3 regions of the Priestia sp. FSL W8-0524 genome follow, and region 1 is predicted to be linked to each of the others. Evidence: a T-box and tRNA genes for the amino acid it is inferred to sense, from the RefSeq annotation. Region 1 holds a T-box; the other regions hold tRNA genes.
What was found. The T-box of region 1 lies ahead of pheS (phenylalanine--tRNA ligase subunit alpha). A T-box ahead of a tRNA ligase gene usually reads a tRNA of that ligase, here a tRNA-Phe.
Positions count from the first base shown of each region.

Region 2: it has a tRNA-Phe gene. The T-box ahead of pheS (phenylalanine--tRNA ligase subunit alpha) is inferred to sense a tRNA for this amino acid. The anticodon was not compared.
Region 3: it has a tRNA-Phe gene. The T-box ahead of pheS (phenylalanine--tRNA ligase subunit alpha) is inferred to sense a tRNA for this amino acid. The anticodon was not compared.

Region 1 covers NZ_JBBOUG010000001.1:4,397,804-4,402,957, forward strand. Annotated here, with positions in the region: gene pheT (phenylalanine--tRNA ligase subunit beta) at 1-227, opposite strand, end outside; gene pheS (phenylalanine--tRNA ligase subunit alpha) at 241-1,275, opposite strand; T-box leader at 1,330-1,565, opposite strand; gene NST66_RS22985 (TrmH family RNA methyltransferase) at 1,614-2,378, opposite strand; gene sspI (small acid-soluble spore protein SspI) at 2,519-2,725, shown strand; gene NST66_RS22995 (M42 family metallopeptidase) at 2,782-3,867, opposite strand; gene NST66_RS23000 (dUTP diphosphatase) at 3,945-4,433, opposite strand; gene NST66_RS23005 (hypothetical protein) at 4,566-4,943, shown strand; gene NST66_RS23010 (DUF1294 domain-containing protein) at 4,962-5,154, opposite strand, start outside.
Region 2 covers NZ_JBBOUG010000001.1:319,893-325,046, forward strand. Annotated here, with positions in the region: rRNA gene NST66_RS01620 (23S ribosomal RNA) at 1-2,245, shown strand, start outside; rRNA gene rrf (5S ribosomal RNA) at 2,309-2,424, shown strand; tRNA gene NST66_RS01630 (tRNA-Val) at 2,531-2,606, shown strand; tRNA gene NST66_RS01635 (tRNA-Thr) at 2,611-2,686, shown strand; tRNA gene NST66_RS01640 (tRNA-Tyr) at 2,695-2,778, shown strand; tRNA gene NST66_RS01645 (tRNA-Gln) at 2,785-2,859, shown strand; tRNA gene NST66_RS01650 (tRNA-Lys) at 2,864-2,936, shown strand; tRNA gene NST66_RS01655 (tRNA-Gly) at 2,946-3,020, shown strand; tRNA gene NST66_RS01660 (tRNA-Arg) at 3,027-3,103, shown strand; tRNA gene NST66_RS01665 (tRNA-Pro) at 3,108-3,184, shown strand; tRNA gene NST66_RS01670 (tRNA-Ala) at 3,190-3,265, shown strand; tRNA gene NST66_RS01675 (tRNA-Met) at 3,296-3,372, shown strand; tRNA gene NST66_RS01680 (tRNA-Ser) at 3,400-3,492, shown strand; tRNA gene NST66_RS01685 (tRNA-Met) at 3,518-3,594, shown strand; tRNA gene NST66_RS01690 (tRNA-Asp) at 3,599-3,674, shown strand; tRNA gene NST66_RS01695 (tRNA-Phe) at 3,683-3,758, shown strand; tRNA gene NST66_RS01700 (tRNA-His) at 3,769-3,844, shown strand; tRNA gene NST66_RS01705 (tRNA-Gly) at 3,856-3,929, shown strand; tRNA gene NST66_RS01710 (tRNA-Ile) at 3,936-4,012, shown strand; tRNA gene NST66_RS01715 (tRNA-Asn) at 4,016-4,090, shown strand; tRNA gene NST66_RS01720 (tRNA-Glu) at 4,095-4,166, shown strand; gene NST66_RS01725 (M48 family metallopeptidase) at 4,376-5,154, shown strand, end outside.
Region 3 covers NZ_JBBOUG010000001.1:130,549-135,702, reverse strand. Annotated here, with positions in the region: gene NST66_RS00730 (B3/B4 domain-containing protein) at 1-445, shown strand, start outside; tRNA gene NST66_RS00725 (tRNA-Gly) at 561-634, opposite strand; tRNA gene NST66_RS00720 (tRNA-Leu) at 707-788, opposite strand; tRNA gene NST66_RS00715 (tRNA-Leu) at 819-907, opposite strand; tRNA gene NST66_RS00710 (tRNA-Cys) at 922-995, opposite strand; tRNA gene NST66_RS00705 (tRNA-Gly) at 1,033-1,107, opposite strand; tRNA gene NST66_RS00700 (tRNA-Gln) at 1,113-1,187, opposite strand; tRNA gene NST66_RS00695 (tRNA-His) at 1,216-1,291, opposite strand; tRNA gene NST66_RS00690 (tRNA-Trp) at 1,322-1,395, opposite strand; tRNA gene NST66_RS00685 (tRNA-Tyr) at 1,401-1,484, opposite strand; tRNA gene NST66_RS00680 (tRNA-Thr) at 1,495-1,570, opposite strand; tRNA gene NST66_RS00675 (tRNA-Phe) at 1,596-1,671, opposite strand; tRNA gene NST66_RS00670 (tRNA-Asp) at 1,687-1,762, opposite strand; tRNA gene NST66_RS00665 (tRNA-Met) at 1,766-1,842, opposite strand; tRNA gene NST66_RS00660 (tRNA-Val) at 1,854-1,929, opposite strand; tRNA gene NST66_RS00655 (tRNA-Glu) at 1,953-2,027, opposite strand; tRNA gene NST66_RS00650 (tRNA-Ser) at 2,049-2,140, opposite strand; tRNA gene NST66_RS00645 (tRNA-Asn) at 2,144-2,218, opposite strand; rRNA gene rrf (5S ribosomal RNA) at 2,228-2,343, opposite strand; rRNA gene NST66_RS00635 (23S ribosomal RNA) at 2,455-5,154, opposite strand, start outside.

The DNA.
Region 1 (5,154 bases):
ACGATTTCTCCTCCGCCAAGATCTACTTGACAGCGGCTTAATTTATCCGCATTTGGATGCTGTTCACGTTCTACAACGTGACCAATTACCACTCCGCTGATGCCTTTATTTAAGTTTTCTACACCTTCAACTTCAATTCCACTTTTTGTGATTTTATCAGCTAACTCTTCTGCCGTTACGCCTGATAAGTCAACATACTCTTGTAACCAACGATAAGATACAAACATCGTAGTCCCTCCTTTATACTTGTTTAAATTGATCTAAGAAACGAACATCATTTGTATAGAAATGACGAATATCATCCACGCCGTGTTTTAACATAGCAATACGCTCTACACCGATTCCAAAAGCAAAACCACGATATTTAGTTGAATCGTATCCAGCCATTTCAAGAACATTTGGATGAACCATACCGGCTCCTAAAATTTCAATCCAGCCTGTTTGTTTACATACATTACAGCCTTTACCTCCACATTTTGCACACGATACGTCTACTTCTACAGACGGCTCAGTGAATGGGAAGAAACTTGGACGAAGACGAATTTCACGGTCTGCACCGAACATCTTTTTCACAAATACTTCAAGCGTGCCTTTTAAATCGCTCATACGAATGTTTTCGTCTACTACAAGACCTTCAATTTGCATAAATTGATGTGAATGCGTAGCATCATCGTCATCGCGGCGGTACACTTTACCTGGGCAAATAATTTTAACAGGTCCTTTGCCTTCATTCTTGTTCATAACACGAGCTTGAACAGTTGATGTATGCGTACGAAGAAGCGTTTCTTCCGTAATATAGAACGTATCTTGCATATCACGTGCTGGGTGACCTTTTGGCAAGTTCAGCGCTTCGAAATTATAGTAGTCCTGCTCTACTTCTGGTCCTTCTGCTACTTCATAGCCCATTCCTAAGAATAAATCTTCTACTTCTTCAACCACGCTTGTGAGCGGGTGATGCGTACCTGCTTTAACCGGGCGTCCCGGCAGCGTTACGTCAATTGTTTCTGAAGCAAGTTTACGCTCTACCTCGGCTGCTTCTAACGCCGTTTGTTTTTCTTCAATTTTAGATGCAATCGCTTCACGTACTTCATTTGCAAGTGCTCCCATTACAGGACGCTCTTCAGCTGAAAGTTTTCCCATACCGCGAAGTACTTCTGTGATAGGGCCTTTCTTTCCTAAATAAGCTACGCGTACGTCGTTTAATTCTTTTAAAGCACTTGCTGCTTCGACTTTTGCAATTGCTTCTTGTTGAAGTTCTTGTAAACGTTCTTTCATCACTTATTCCTCCTTTTAACGTAAAAAATGACAAATAAAAAAACCTCCTCCCAAAAAAGGGACGAGGATTAGTCGCGTTACCACCCTTGTTAACTATATACACAGACGTATACAGTTCACTTCATTCAAGTTAACGGAATCTCCGGAACACCTTTACATCTATGTAAGATGGTCTAAGTGTCAACTCAAGAGGTGAATTCACTTATTACATTTATAAAAATGCTTTCAGTCATGGCATTTTCTCCCTGCATAAACGGACATAAGCTACTGCTCTCTTTCATCGTTTTTTACATATGTAACTATTGTATTATTATAGTGAAAACACGTTCTCGATGCAACTACATTCCGCGTAAATAATAAAGTAAGATTCCAGAAGCGATGGCAACATTTAACGACTCGCTCTTTCCATAGATGGGAATGTACAGATTCTGATCCGTTTGTTCCAACACTTTCTCGCTTACGCCATTTCCTTCATTTCCCACAATCAGCGCAAATTCGTTTGAAGGTTTTACGTGTGTGTAGACTTTTCCATTTTGTAACGACGTGCCGTAAACTGCTATTCCTCTTTCTTTTAACAATGAAATTATTTCGAGTAAATCGCCTTTTACAATTGGAAGGTGAAAAATAGCTCCTTGCGTTGAACGAACGACTTTTGGGTTGTACACATCCACGCTGCCCTCTCCAATGATAATAGCCTCCACTCCCGCAGCATCAGCGGTTCGGATAATGGTACCTAGGTTACCTGGATCTTGCACGGCATCTAAAAGCAATACTTTCTGTGCTGTATGAATAATTTCCGCATGCTTTGTTTGAAAACACACGGCAATAATTCCTTGAGGTGTTTCTGTGTCAGATAATAACTTACTAATTGCTTCGTTTACAACGATTATTTCGATACCGTCTATATCCCACTGTGCAGGCACTTCGGTCGATTCGCGTATAATTAGTTCCTTTACGCAATCCTTATTTTTGATAGCCTCTTCGACTAAATGAAAGCCTTCTACCATAAAAAGGCCCTGCTTATCACGGTCTTTTTTATTATGCAGTTTTTTCCACGCTTTTACCTGCGGATTTTTAACTGAATCAATTTGTTTCACAAACATAACTCCTTTATCTATACAAAAATAAATAGTTCGATTACATTTTGTTCAATAATCATTAGATAAGTTTCACTTTATTGTACATAGAAATCGCAAAGAAAACAAAAACTATTGGTAACTTTACGATAGCTGAGGTGAAAATGATGGATCTTAATTTACGAAATGCTGTTATTGCAAACGTTTCAGGAAACTCAAAAGAAGAGCTTGAGGCTACAATTTCTGACGCTATTCAAAGCGGTGAAGAAAAAATGCTCCCTGGACTTGGTGTTTTATTTGAAGTGCTTTGGGAAAAGTCTCCGGAATCAGAAAAAGAAGAAATTCTGACAACGCTTGAAAACGGTTTAAAATAAATAACCTTTTCCTATGTACAACAAAAAGCTCATTCTCCTAGGAGAATGAGCTTTTTTCAATTATACGTAATGGCGTTAACCGTATCTCGGTCTAAGCGCTTAATGACTTCCGCAATTAATTTAACTGCGTTTTCATAATCATCACGATGAAGCATTGCTGCATGAGAATGGATATAACGAGTTGCAATTGTAATCGAAAGTGCTGGCACCCCGTTAGCTGAAATATGGATAGAACCCGAGTCCGTACCGCCTCCAGCAATTGCATCAAATTGATACGGAATATTTAATTCATCTGCCACATCTACCACTGTATCTCGAAGTCCTTTATGAGAGACCATGGAAGCATCATATAAAATGATTTGCGGGCCCTGCCCCATTTTAGAAGAGGCTTCTTTATCAGAAACACCAGGTGTATCTCCAGCGATACCGACATCAACAGCAAATGCAATATCCGGTTCAATAAAGTTAGCAGATGTTTTTGCACCTCGGAGTCCAACTTCTTCTTGCACCGTTCCTACACCATACACAACATTTTCATGTTTTTCATTTTTTAAAGCTTTTAATACATCGATAGCGATTGCACAACCAATACGGTTATCCCAGGCTTTCGCTAGCAGCATCTTTTCATTGTTCATAACCGTAAATTCGAAATAAGGTACAACCTGATCACCAGGTTTTACTCCCCACTCCGCTACTTCTTCTCTGCTAGAAGCACCAATATCGATGAACATATCTTTAATGTCAACTGGCTTTTTGCGAACTTCTGGAGGCAAGATATGAGGTGGCTTTGAGCCAATAATCCCCGTTACCTCTCCTTTAGATGTCACGATGGTTACGCGTTGAGCAAGCATAACTTGAGACCACCATCCGCCTACCGTTTGAAAACGAATAAAGCCGCGTTCATCAATTTGAGTCACCATAAAACCAACTTCATCCAAGTGACCGGCTACCATAATTTTAGGCCCTTGTTCGTTGCCTACTTTTTTTGCAATCAAACTGCCTAGCCCATCCGTCGTTACTTCATCTGCATAAGGTGCAATATATTTCTTCATAACCTCACGCGGTTCACGCTCATTTCCAGGAATTCCTTTTGCATCTGTTAGTGCTTTAAGCATCGTCAATGTTTCATCTAACTTTGTCATATGGATTACCCCTTTCATATGTATACCTCTATTATAGCTAAAAAGAGGTTGAAGTAAAATTTCCCATCCCTTTATTTCTAGTATCCTTGTTCTTGGCGTTTAAAATTCACTTCATTTTTTGACATGTACGCCTCTTCAATATGTTCAGCAGAAAAACCAAACATATCGCCAAGCTTCATGTAAGATGCAAACATGTTCACATAGTTTTCTTTTGACAGGTCCTGCTCGAAAGCAGAAACTTGTGCAAATACCTGTAAAAATTGTGTTGTTTTTGAATCAGCTGCTTTTACTTTTGGCAGCTCAGTTAAATCATCGTATCCTTTTTCAATACCTAAAGAAAGAATGAAATGTACGCCGTCCACAAATTCTTCTAAAATAACAGCATCTTCAGCCGGAGGTTTAACGCTCCAAAATTTGAAGCAGCGCGTTTCGTTTGCCAGCTCTCCCATTTCAACAAGCAGAGCTAAAAGTTTTCTTGGAACCAAGTCTTCCTTATGAAGCTGATGCTTGTCCTCTATATGCTGATCCAGCTGGCGCTGCATGGTAAATAGCTGTTGTAAATTCAATGTAATCACTCCTGTAATTATGTGTATCTTCTTCTTTTTAAACCAATAAAGAAATTATATCAAAAATCGTGAAACTTTTTAGAGACTGAAACGTAAAGTAAGAAAACTGTGCCTTGTAAAGGAGGGAGCGTTATGTTTGTTATTGTTATCGTTCGCGTGTTCATTTTCGCGCTTGTTGCTTACACACTATTAAAGCTGGTTCAGCATTTTCGCAGTCCAAAGCGGAAGCTTGTAGCAGCTCAGGAACATCAGCAATTTTTTGTCGTTGACGAAAAAACGAATATCCGCAAAAATTTTCTACTAACGTATAAAGGTATTTTATTTGAAGGAGAAAAATACAGCAATCCCAATGAACCAGAGTCTTTGTCGATTACAATGGTGTTAACAGATCCATCTCGATTGCATGAACTGCAAAAACAAGATTTCAAGCTGCTGGAAAATCACGTACACAACATGTATCCAAATGCTCCTATTCGCTGGAAAAGCCCCGTTCGAGAATTTTTACACTGAGCACAAAATCATTTGTGCTCAGCTGATAACAAAAAAGAAAAGTAAATCAAGAGCGGCAAGAATAGGAAAACCTACTGTAAACGATGTGTGCTTCGTTTTATGACGATAGCAATACATACCAATCAGTCCTCCAATGGCTCCTCCGATAGCAGCTACCGTCCACAGTGTGCTTTCGGCAATTCTCCACTCATGTCTTTTCGCTTTTTGTTTA
Region 2 (5,154 bases), 4.1 Mb from region 1:
GGGCGTTTAGTATGTGGTTGTAGACCCGAAACCAGGTGATCTACCCATGTCCAGGGTGAAGTTCAGGTAACACTGAATGGAGGCCCGAACCCACGCACGTTGAAAAGTGCGGGGATGAGGTGTGGGTAGCGGAGAAATTCCAATCGAACCTGGAGATAGCTGGTTCTCTCCGAAATAGCTTTAGGGCTAGCCTCATGTTGTAAGAGTCTTGGAGGTAGAGCACTGATTGGACTAGGGGCCCCCAACGGGTTACCGAATTCAGTCAAACTCCGAATGCCAAAGACTTATCCATGGGAGTCAGACTGCGAGTGATAAGATCCGTAGTCAAAAGGGAAACAGCCCAGACCACCAGCTAAGGTCCCCAAGTATACGTTAAGTGGAAAAGGATGTGGAGTTGCTTAGACAACCAGGATGTTGGCTTAGAAGCAGCCACCATTTAAAGAGTGCGTAATAGCTCACTGGTCGAGTGACTCTGCGCCGAAAATGTACCGGGGCTAAACGTATCACCGAAGCTGTGGATTGACATCTTTGATGTCAGTGGTAGGAGAGCGTTCTAAGTGCAGCGAAGTCAGACCGTAAGGACTGGTGGAGCGCTTAGAAGTGAGAATGCCGGTATGAGTAGCGAAAGACAAGTGAGAATCTTGTCCACCGAATGCCTAAGGTTTCCTGAGGAAGGCTCGTCCGCTCAGGGTTAGTCGGGACCTAAGCCGAGGCTGAAAAGCGTAGGCGATGGCCAACAGGTTGATATTCCTGTACCACCTCCCCGCCGTTTGAGTAATGGGGGGACGCAGTAGGATAGGGTAAGCGCGCTGCTGGATATGCGCGTTCAAGCAGTTAGGCTGATGAGTAGGCAAATCCGCTCATCATAAAGGCTGAGCTGTGATGACGAGGGAATTATAGTACCGAAGTTCCTGATTCCACACTGCCAAGAAAAGCCTCTAGCGAGGCGGGAGGTGCCCGTACCGCAAACCGACACAGGTAGGCGAGGAGAGAATCCTAAGGTGATCGAGAGAACTCTCGTTAAGGAACTCGGCAAAATGACCCCGTAACTTCGGGAGAAGGGGTGCTCTGGTAGGGTGTATAGCCCGAGAGAGCCGCAGTGAATAGGCCCAGGCGACTGTTTAGCAAAAACACAGGTCTCTGCGAAGCCGCAAGGCGAAGTATAGGGGCTGACGCCTGCCCGGTGCTGGAAGGTTAAGAGGAGGGGTTATCCTTTGGGAGAAGCTCTGAATCGAAGCCCCAGTAAACGGCGGCCGTAACTATAACGGTCCTAAGGTAGCGAAATTCCTTGTCGGGTAAGTTCCGACCCGCACGAAAGGCGTAACGATCTGGGCACTGTCTCAACGAGAGACTCGGTGAAATTATAGTACCTGTGAAGATGCAGGTTACCCGCGACAGGACGGAAAGACCCCGTGGAGCTTTACTGTAGCCTGATATTGAATTTTGGTACAGCTTGTACAGGATAGGTAGGAGCCTGAGAAGCCGGAGCGCTAGCTTCGGTGGAGGCGTCGGTGGGATACTACCCTGGCTGTATTGAAATTCTAACCCGCGGCCCTGATCGGGCCGGGAGACAGTGTCAGGTGGGCAGTTTGACTGGGGCGGTCGCCTCCTAAAATGTAACGGAGGCGCCCAAAGGTTCCCTCAGAATGGTTGGAAATCATTCGTAGAGTGTAAAGGCACAAGGGAGCTTGACTGCGAGACCTACAAGTCGAGCAGGGACGAAAGTCGGGCTTAGTGATCCGGTGGTTCCGCATGGAAGGGCCATCGCTCAACGGATAAAAGCTACCCCGGGGATAACAGGCTTATCTCCCCCAAGAGTCCACATCGACGGGGAGGTTTGGCACCTCGATGTCGGCTCATCGCATCCTGGGGCTGTAGTCGGTCCCAAGGGTTGGGCTGTTCGCCCATTAAAGCGGTACGCGAGCTGGGTTCAGAACGTCGTGAGACAGTTCGGTCCCTATCCGTCGTGGGCGTAGGAAATTTGAGAGGAGCTGTCCTTAGTACGAGAGGACCGGGATGGACACACCGCTGGTGTACCAGTTGTCTTGCCAAAGGCATCGCTGGGTAGCTATGTGTGGACGGGATAAGTGCTGAAAGCATCTAAGCATGAAGCCCCCCTCAAGATGAGATTTCCCATAGCGCAAGCTAGTAAGATCCCTGAAAGATGATCAGGTTGATAGGTCAGAGGTGGAAGCGTGGCGACATGTGTAGCTGACTGATACTAATCGATCGAGGACTTAACCAAACTTTTAAAAGCGTAAGCTTTACTCAGCAAATTGTTATCTAGTTTTGAGAGAGCAATCTCTTGTCTGGTGGCGATAGCGAAGAGGTCACACCCGTTCCCATACCGAACACGGAAGTTAAGCTCTTTAGCGCCAATGGTAGTTGGGACTTTGTCCCTGTGAGAGTAGGACGTTGCCAGGCAATGAATAAGACCCCTTTTTATGCTCTTGTAAAAGAGTCTAGGGGTTTTTTATTTGGCTCATTTGTAAAAAACTTATATACACATTTAATGTTGTGTATGATATTTGGAGGATTAGCTCAGCTGGGAGAGCACCTGCCTTACAAGCAGGGGGTCGGCGGTTCGATCCCGTCATCCTCCACCACCGTGCCGGTGTAGCTCAACTGGTAGAGCAACTGACTTGTAATCAGTAGGTTGGGGGTTCAAGTCCTCTTGCCGGCACCATTTATATCGGAGGGGTAGCGAAGTGGCTAAACGCGGCGGACTGTAAATCCGCTCCTTCGGGTTCGGCAGTTCGAATCTGCCCCCCTCCACCATTTTATTGGGCTATCGCCAAGCGGTAAGGCAACGGATTTTGATTCCGTCATGCGTTGGTTCGAATCCAGCTAGCCCAGCCATAGAGAGCCATTAGCTCAGTTGGTAGAGCATCTGACTTTTAATCAGAGGGTCGAAGGTTCGAGTCCTTCATGGCTCATTTTAATAAGCGGAAGTAGTTCAGTGGTAGAACACCACCTTGCCAAGGTGGGGGTCGCGAGTTCGAACCTCGTCTTCCGCTCCATATAAAGCGCCCGTAGCTCAATTGGATAGAGCGTTTGACTACGGATCAAAAGGTTAGGGGTTCGACTCCTCTCGGGCGCGCCATAAACGGGAAGTAGCTCAGCTTGGTAGAGCACTTGGTTTGGGACCAAGGGGTCGCAGGTTCGAATCCTGTCTTCCCGACCATTTATGGGGCCTTAGCTCAGCTGGGAGAGCGCCTGCCTTGCACGCAGGAGGTCAGCGGTTCGATCCCGCTAGGCTCCACCAATGAAATTAAATAATTGTAACGAATAATATGGCGGTGTAGCTCAGCTGGCTAGAGCGTACGGTTCATACCCGTGAGGTCGTGGGTTCGACTCCCTCCGCCGCTACCATATAAGTTACATTTGTTATAAATATACGGAGGAATACCCAAGTCCGGCTGAAGGGATCGGTCTTGAAAACCGACAGGGGTGTTAAAGCCCGCGGGGGTTCGAATCCCTCTTCCTCCGCCATTTATTTATATCATATTCATATCATCGCGGGGTGGAGCAGTTCGGTAGCTCGTCGGGCTCATAACCCGAAGGTCGCAGGTTCAAATCCTGTCCCCGCAACCAAAGTGGTCCCGTGGTGTAGCGGTTAACATGCCTGCCTGTCACGCAGGAGATCGCGGGTTCGATTCCCGTCGGGACCGCCATTTTGTTTGGCTCGGTAGCTCAGTTGGTAGAGCAAAGGACTGAAAATCCTTGTGTCGGCGGTTCGATTCCGTCCCGAGCCACCATTTTAAGACGGCGATTGTGGCGAAGTGGTTAACGCACCGGATTGTGGTTCCGGCATTCGTGGGTTCGATTCCCATCAGTCGCCCCATCTTAAGTAACGCGGGTGTAGTTTAGTGGTAAAACCTCAGCCTTCCAAGCTGATGTCGTGAGTTCGATTCTCATCACCCGCTCCAAATAATGGGCCTATAGCTCAGCTGGTTAGAGCGCACGCCTGATAAGCGTGAGGTCGGTGGTTCGAGTCCACTTAGGCCCACCATATTCCACAGTAGCTCAGTGGTAGAGCTATCGGCTGTTAACCGATCGGTCGTAGGTTCGAGTCCTACCTGTGGAGCCATACTGGCCCGTTGGTCAAGCGGTTAAGACACCGCCCTTTCACGGCGGTAACACGGGTTCGAATCCCGTACGGGTCATCTCAAAAGCAGTTTGCATATGCAAACTGCTTTTTTTGTTTGTAAACAGAGTTTAGACAAAAGAATAAACTCTGTTTTTCGTTTTTCTATGATTTTCTCTTCACAATTTGCATTTCCTATAGCACATCTCTAAACGCTTGTTCTAAATTTCGAAAAAAAACCTACAATAGTAATAACAGAATACTGTTTGTACAAAAGGAGGGGAATGCGTGAAAAAAATTGTTTTGTGGTCCATCGGAGTTTTTCTTGTGTATGCAGCTTGTATATGGGTGTATTTATTTTATATAAGTGACACCTCTATTCCACAATCATTAAAAGGTACCAGCGTGGATCCGGCTACGTTTATGAATGCAAGAGAACTTATGTTAACCGAAAAATATTCAAAGATTAGAGATGCGCTCTTTTTTATCCGAATTCCATATGAGTGGTTAGGGTTTATTTTAATTTTAGTGTTAGGTGTGTCTAAGAAAGTGAATAAGTGGTCTAAAGACGTCAGTCGTTTCAGTCTTCTCCAAACTGCTATTTATGTATTTTGGTTATCTGTTCTGCTGCTGATCTACTCTTTTCCTATGGACTGGATTAGCTATAAGCTTTCAACGGCTTACCATATTACGACGCAACCTTTCCAAGGATGGATGAAAGATCTTTTTACAGATTTTTGGGTGAACTATGCCACGATGTTTTTAGTGATTGCTGTGTTGTATGCATTCATTCGTAAGTTTTCAAAAAGATGGTGGCTGTATGCGTGGCTAGTATCTATTCCATTTACGCTATTTTTGACGTTTATTCAACCAGTGGTTATCGATCCGTTATATAACGATTTTTATCCATTAAAGAATAAAGAGCTGGAGACGAAAATTTTGCATTTAGCAGATGAAGCTCATATACCTGCTAAGCATGTATATGAAGTAAACATGTCTGAAAAAACGAACTCTCTCAATGCATATGTAACGGGAATAGGTTCTAATTCAAGAATTGTGTTATGGGA
Region 3 (5,154 bases), 4.3 Mb from region 1:
TCCAAGTAAATACCGTCCTTCTATAGAAGCTTTAATTCGACGGATAGGAAAACAAACGTACCTTCCTTCTATCAATTCTGCTGTGGACATTAATAACTTTTTTTCATTGCAATATGAAGTACCAATTGGAATTTATGATTCTTCTAATTTAGAGGGCCACGTTGAATTTACTATCGGTAAAAAAGAAGAGTTTTACGAAGCTCTAAATGAACGTAACATTTCTTTAGAAAATAAAATCATTTCAAAAGATGCCCTAGGAGCTTTCGGAAGCCCTTATGTGGATTCTAACCGAGCGTACGTAACTGAAAAGACAACACAAGCTGTACAATTCATCTATTTAAAACCTTCACTTTCAGAAGAACAGGCTTATAAACTAACTAAATCCTTAAGTGACATGTTCATTCAAATTCACGGCGGCGAAGCAACCTATCAAGTCATTAACTGATGTACGTAAATATAGCGTCTATCTTTTCAAGATAGACGCTATATTTACGCTAAAAATAAAAAACGCAACATCTCAGCTTTGAAAGCGAGACACTGCGTTGTGATAACAATATGTATGGAGCGGGTGATGAGAATCGAACTCACGACATCAGCTTGGAAGGCTGAGGTTTTACCACTAAACTACACCCGCAAATATTATCAAAATTTGTCGACCAATAAGTAAAAATAAAAACAGGAATCATCCTGTCAAGTAAAGCTAAAGTACCGATGGTCGGGGTCGAACCGACACTCCCGAAGGAACACGATTTTGAGTCGTGCGCGTCTGCCAATTCCGCCACATCGGCAAAATAAAAAAGGCAAGTTAAAATTATAAATGGTGCCGAGGGCCGGACTTGAACCGGCACGGTAGTCACCTACCGCAGGATTTTAAGTCCTGTGTGTCTGCCAATTCCACCACCCCGGCAGCTTGTAAATAAATGGAGGCGGCAACCGGATTTGAACCGGTGATAAAGGTTTTGCAGACCTCTGCCTTACCACTTGGCTATGCCGCCATTTACTCAAGACTAAATAACTTTATTAAAATTAAATTGGAGCGGAAGACGAGGTTCGAACTCGCGACCCCCACCTTGGCAAGGTGGTGTTCTACCACTGAACTACTTCCGCAAATATGGCTGGGCTAGCTGGATTCGAACCAACGCATGACGGAATCAAAATCCGTTGCCTTACCGCTTGGCGATAGCCCAATATTGGAATATGCATATCGTTTATAAATGGGGCGACTGATGGGAATCGAACCCACGAATGCCGGAACCACAATCCGGTGCGTTAACCACTTCGCCACAATCGCCACGTATATATGCAATGTTAATTTTATAATTGGCAGGGGCAGTAGGAATCGAACCCACACTGACGGTTTTGGAGACCGTAGTTCTACCTTTAAACTATGCCCCTGTAAATGGTGGAGGGGGGCAGATTCGAACTGCCGAACCCGAAGGAGCGGATTTACAGTCCGCCGCGTTTAGCCACTTCGCTACCCCTCCACAATAACTGTGGTGCCGGCAAGAGGACTTGAACCCCCAACCTACTGATTACAAGTCAGTTGCTCTACCAGTTGAGCTACACCGGCATTTTAAAAACAAATGTTTTTAAAATGGTGGCTCGGGACGGAATCGAACCGCCGACACAAGGATTTTCAGTCCTTTGCTCTACCAACTGAGCTACCGAGCCTTATTAAATTCAAAATGGCGGTCCCGACGGGAATCGAACCCGCGATCTCCTGCGTGACAGGCAGGCATGTTAACCGCTACACCACGGGACCACTTGGTTGCGGGGACAGGATTTGAACCTGCGACCTTCGGGTTATGAGCCCGACGAGCTACCGAACTGCTCCACCCCGCGATGATAATATATGGTGGAGGATGACGGGATCGAACCGCCGACCCCCTGCTTGTAAGGCAGGTGCTCTCCCAGCTGAGCTAATCCTCCACTATTATGTAGATAAAAATAAATGGTGACCCGTACGGGATTCGAACCCGTGTTACCGCCGTGAAAGGGCGGTGTCTTAACCGCTTGACCAACGGGCCACTGTGCTAATTAAATAAAAATGGCGGAGAGCAAGGGATTTGAACCCTTGAGACAGCGTTAACCGCCTACACGATTTCCAATCGTGCTCCTTCGGCCACTCGGACAGCTCTCCAAATGGCTCCACAGGTAGGACTCGAACCTACGACCGATCGGTTAACAGCCGATAGCTCTACCACTGAGCTACTGTGGAATAATAACAGCCTGGCAACGTCCTACTCTCACAGGGACAAAGTCCCAACTACCATTGGCGCTAAAGAGCTTAACTTCCGTGTTCGGTATGGGAACGGGTGTGACCTCTTCGCTATCGCCACCAGACATATTATATTATACATGATTTAAAAAAGAAAGCAAGACTTTTTTTGAAAAAGTTTTGTTCTTTCAAAACTAGATAACAGGTTGCTGAGTAAAGCTTACGCTTTTAAAAGTTTGGTTAAGTCCTCGATCGATTAGTATCAGTCAGCTACACATGTCGCCACGCTTCCACCTCTGACCTATCAACCTGATCATCTTTCAGGGATCTTACTAGCTTGCGCTATGGGAAATCTCATCTTGAGGGGGGCTTCATGCTTAGATGCTTTCAGCACTTATCCCGTCCACACATAGCTACCCAGCGATGCCTTTGGCAAGACAACTGGTACACCAGCGGTGTGTCCATCCCGGTCCTCTCGTACTAAGGACAGCTCCTCTCAAATTTCCTACGCCCACGACGGATAGGGACCGAACTGTCTCACGACGTTCTGAACCCAGCTCGCGTACCGCTTTAATGGGCGAACAGCCCAACCCTTGGGACCGACTACAGCCCCAGGATGCGATGAGCCGACATCGAGGTGCCAAACCTCCCCGTCGATGTGGACTCTTGGGGGAGATAAGCCTGTTATCCCCGGGGTAGCTTTTATCCGTTGAGCGATGGCCCTTCCATGCGGAACCACCGGATCACTAAGCCCGACTTTCGTCCCTGCTCGACTTGTAGGTCTCGCAGTCAAGCTCCCTTGTGCCTTTACACTCTACGAATGATTTCCAACCATTCTGAGGGAACCTTTGGGCGCCTCCGTTACATTTTAGGAGGCGACCGCCCCAGTCAAACTGCCCACCTGACACTGTCTCCCGGCCCGATCAGGGCCGCGGGTTAGAATTTCAATACAGCCAGGGTAGTATCCCACCGACGCCTCCACCGAAGCTAGCGCTCCGGCTTCTCAGGCTCCTACCTATCCTGTACAAGCTGTACCAAAATTCAATATCAGGCTACAGTAAAGCTCCACGGGGTCTTTCCGTCCTGTCGCGGGTAACCTGCATCTTCACAGGTACTATAATTTCACCGAGTCTCTCGTTGAGACAGTGCCCAGATCGTTACGCCTTTCGTGCGGGTCGGAACTTACCCGACAAGGAATTTCGCTACCTTAGGACCGTTATAGTTACGGCCGCCGTTTACTGGGGCTTCGATTCAGAGCTTCTCCCAAAGGATAACCCCTCCTCTTAACCTTCCAGCACCGGGCAGGCGTCAGCCCCTATACTTCGCCTTGCGGCTTCGCAGAGACCTGTGTTTTTGCTAAACAGTCGCCTGGGCCTATTCACTGCGGCTCTCTCGGGCTATACACCCTACCAGAGCACCCCTTCTCCCGAAGTTACGGGGTCATTTTGCCGAGTTCCTTAACGAGAGTTCTCTCGATCACCTTAGGATTCTCTCCTCGCCTACCTGTGTCGGTTTGCGGTACGGGCACCTCCCGCCTCGCTAGAGGCTTTTCTTGGCAGTGTGGAATCAGGAACTTCGGTACTATAATTCCCTCGTCATCACAGCTCAGCCTTTATGATGAGCGGATTTGCCTACTCATCAGCCTAACTGCTTGAACGCGCATATCCAGCAGCGCGCTTACCCTATCCTACTGCGTCCCCCCATTACTCAAACGGCGGGGAGGTGGTACAGGAATATCAACCTGTTGGCCATCGCCTACGCTTTTCAGCCTCGGCTTAGGTCCCGACTAACCCTGAGCGGACGAGCCTTCCTCAGGAAACCTTAGGCATTCGGTGGACAAGATTCTCACTTGTCTTTCGCTACTCATACCGGCATTCTCACTTCTAAGCGCTCCACCAGTCCTTACGGTCTGACTTCGCTGCACTTAGAACGCTCTCCTACCACTGACATCAAAGATGTCAATCCACAGCTTCGGTGATACGTTTAGCCCCGGTACATTTTCGGCGCAGAGTCACTCGACCAGTGAGCTATTACGCACTCTTTAAATGGTGGCTGCTTCTAAGCCAACATCCTGGTTGTCTAAGCAACTCCACATCCTTTTCCACTTAACGTATACTTGGGGACCTTAGCTGGTGGTCTGGGCTGTTTCCCTTTTGACTACGGATCTTATCACTCGCAGTCTGACTCCCATGGATAAGTCTTTGGCATTCGGAGTTTGACTGAATTCGGTAACCCGTTGGGGGCCCCTAGTCCAATCAGTGCTCTACCTCCAAGACTCTCACAACATGAGGCTAGCCCTAAAGCTATTTCGGAGAGAACCAGCTATCTCCAGGTTCGATTGGAATTTCTCCGCTACCCACACCTCATCCCCGCACTTTTCAACGTGCGTGGGTTCGGGCCTCCATTCAGTGTTACCTGAACTTCACCCTGGACATGGGTAGATCACCTGGTTTCGGGTCTACAACCACATACTAAACGCCCTATTCAGACTCGCTTTCGCTACGGCTCCGCCTTATCAGCTTAACCTTGCATGGGATCGTAACTCGCCGGTTCATTCTACAAAAGGCACGCCATCACCCATTAACGGGCTCTGACTACTTGTAGGCACACGGTTTCAGGATCTCTTTCACTCCCCTTCCGGGGTGCTTTTCACCTTTCCCTCACGGTACTGGTTCACTATCGGTCACTAGGTAGTATTTAGCCTTGGGAGATGGTCCTCCCAGCTTCCGACGGAATTTCACGTGTTCCGCCGTACTCAGGATCCACTCAAGAGGGAACGAAGTTTCAACTACAGGGTTGTTACCTTCTTCGACGGACCTTTCCAGGTCGCTTCATTTACTTCGTTCCTTTGTAACTCCGTATAGAGTGTCCTACAACCCCAAGAGGCAAGCCTCTTGGTTTGGGCTAATTCCGTTTCGCTCGCCGCTACTCAGGAA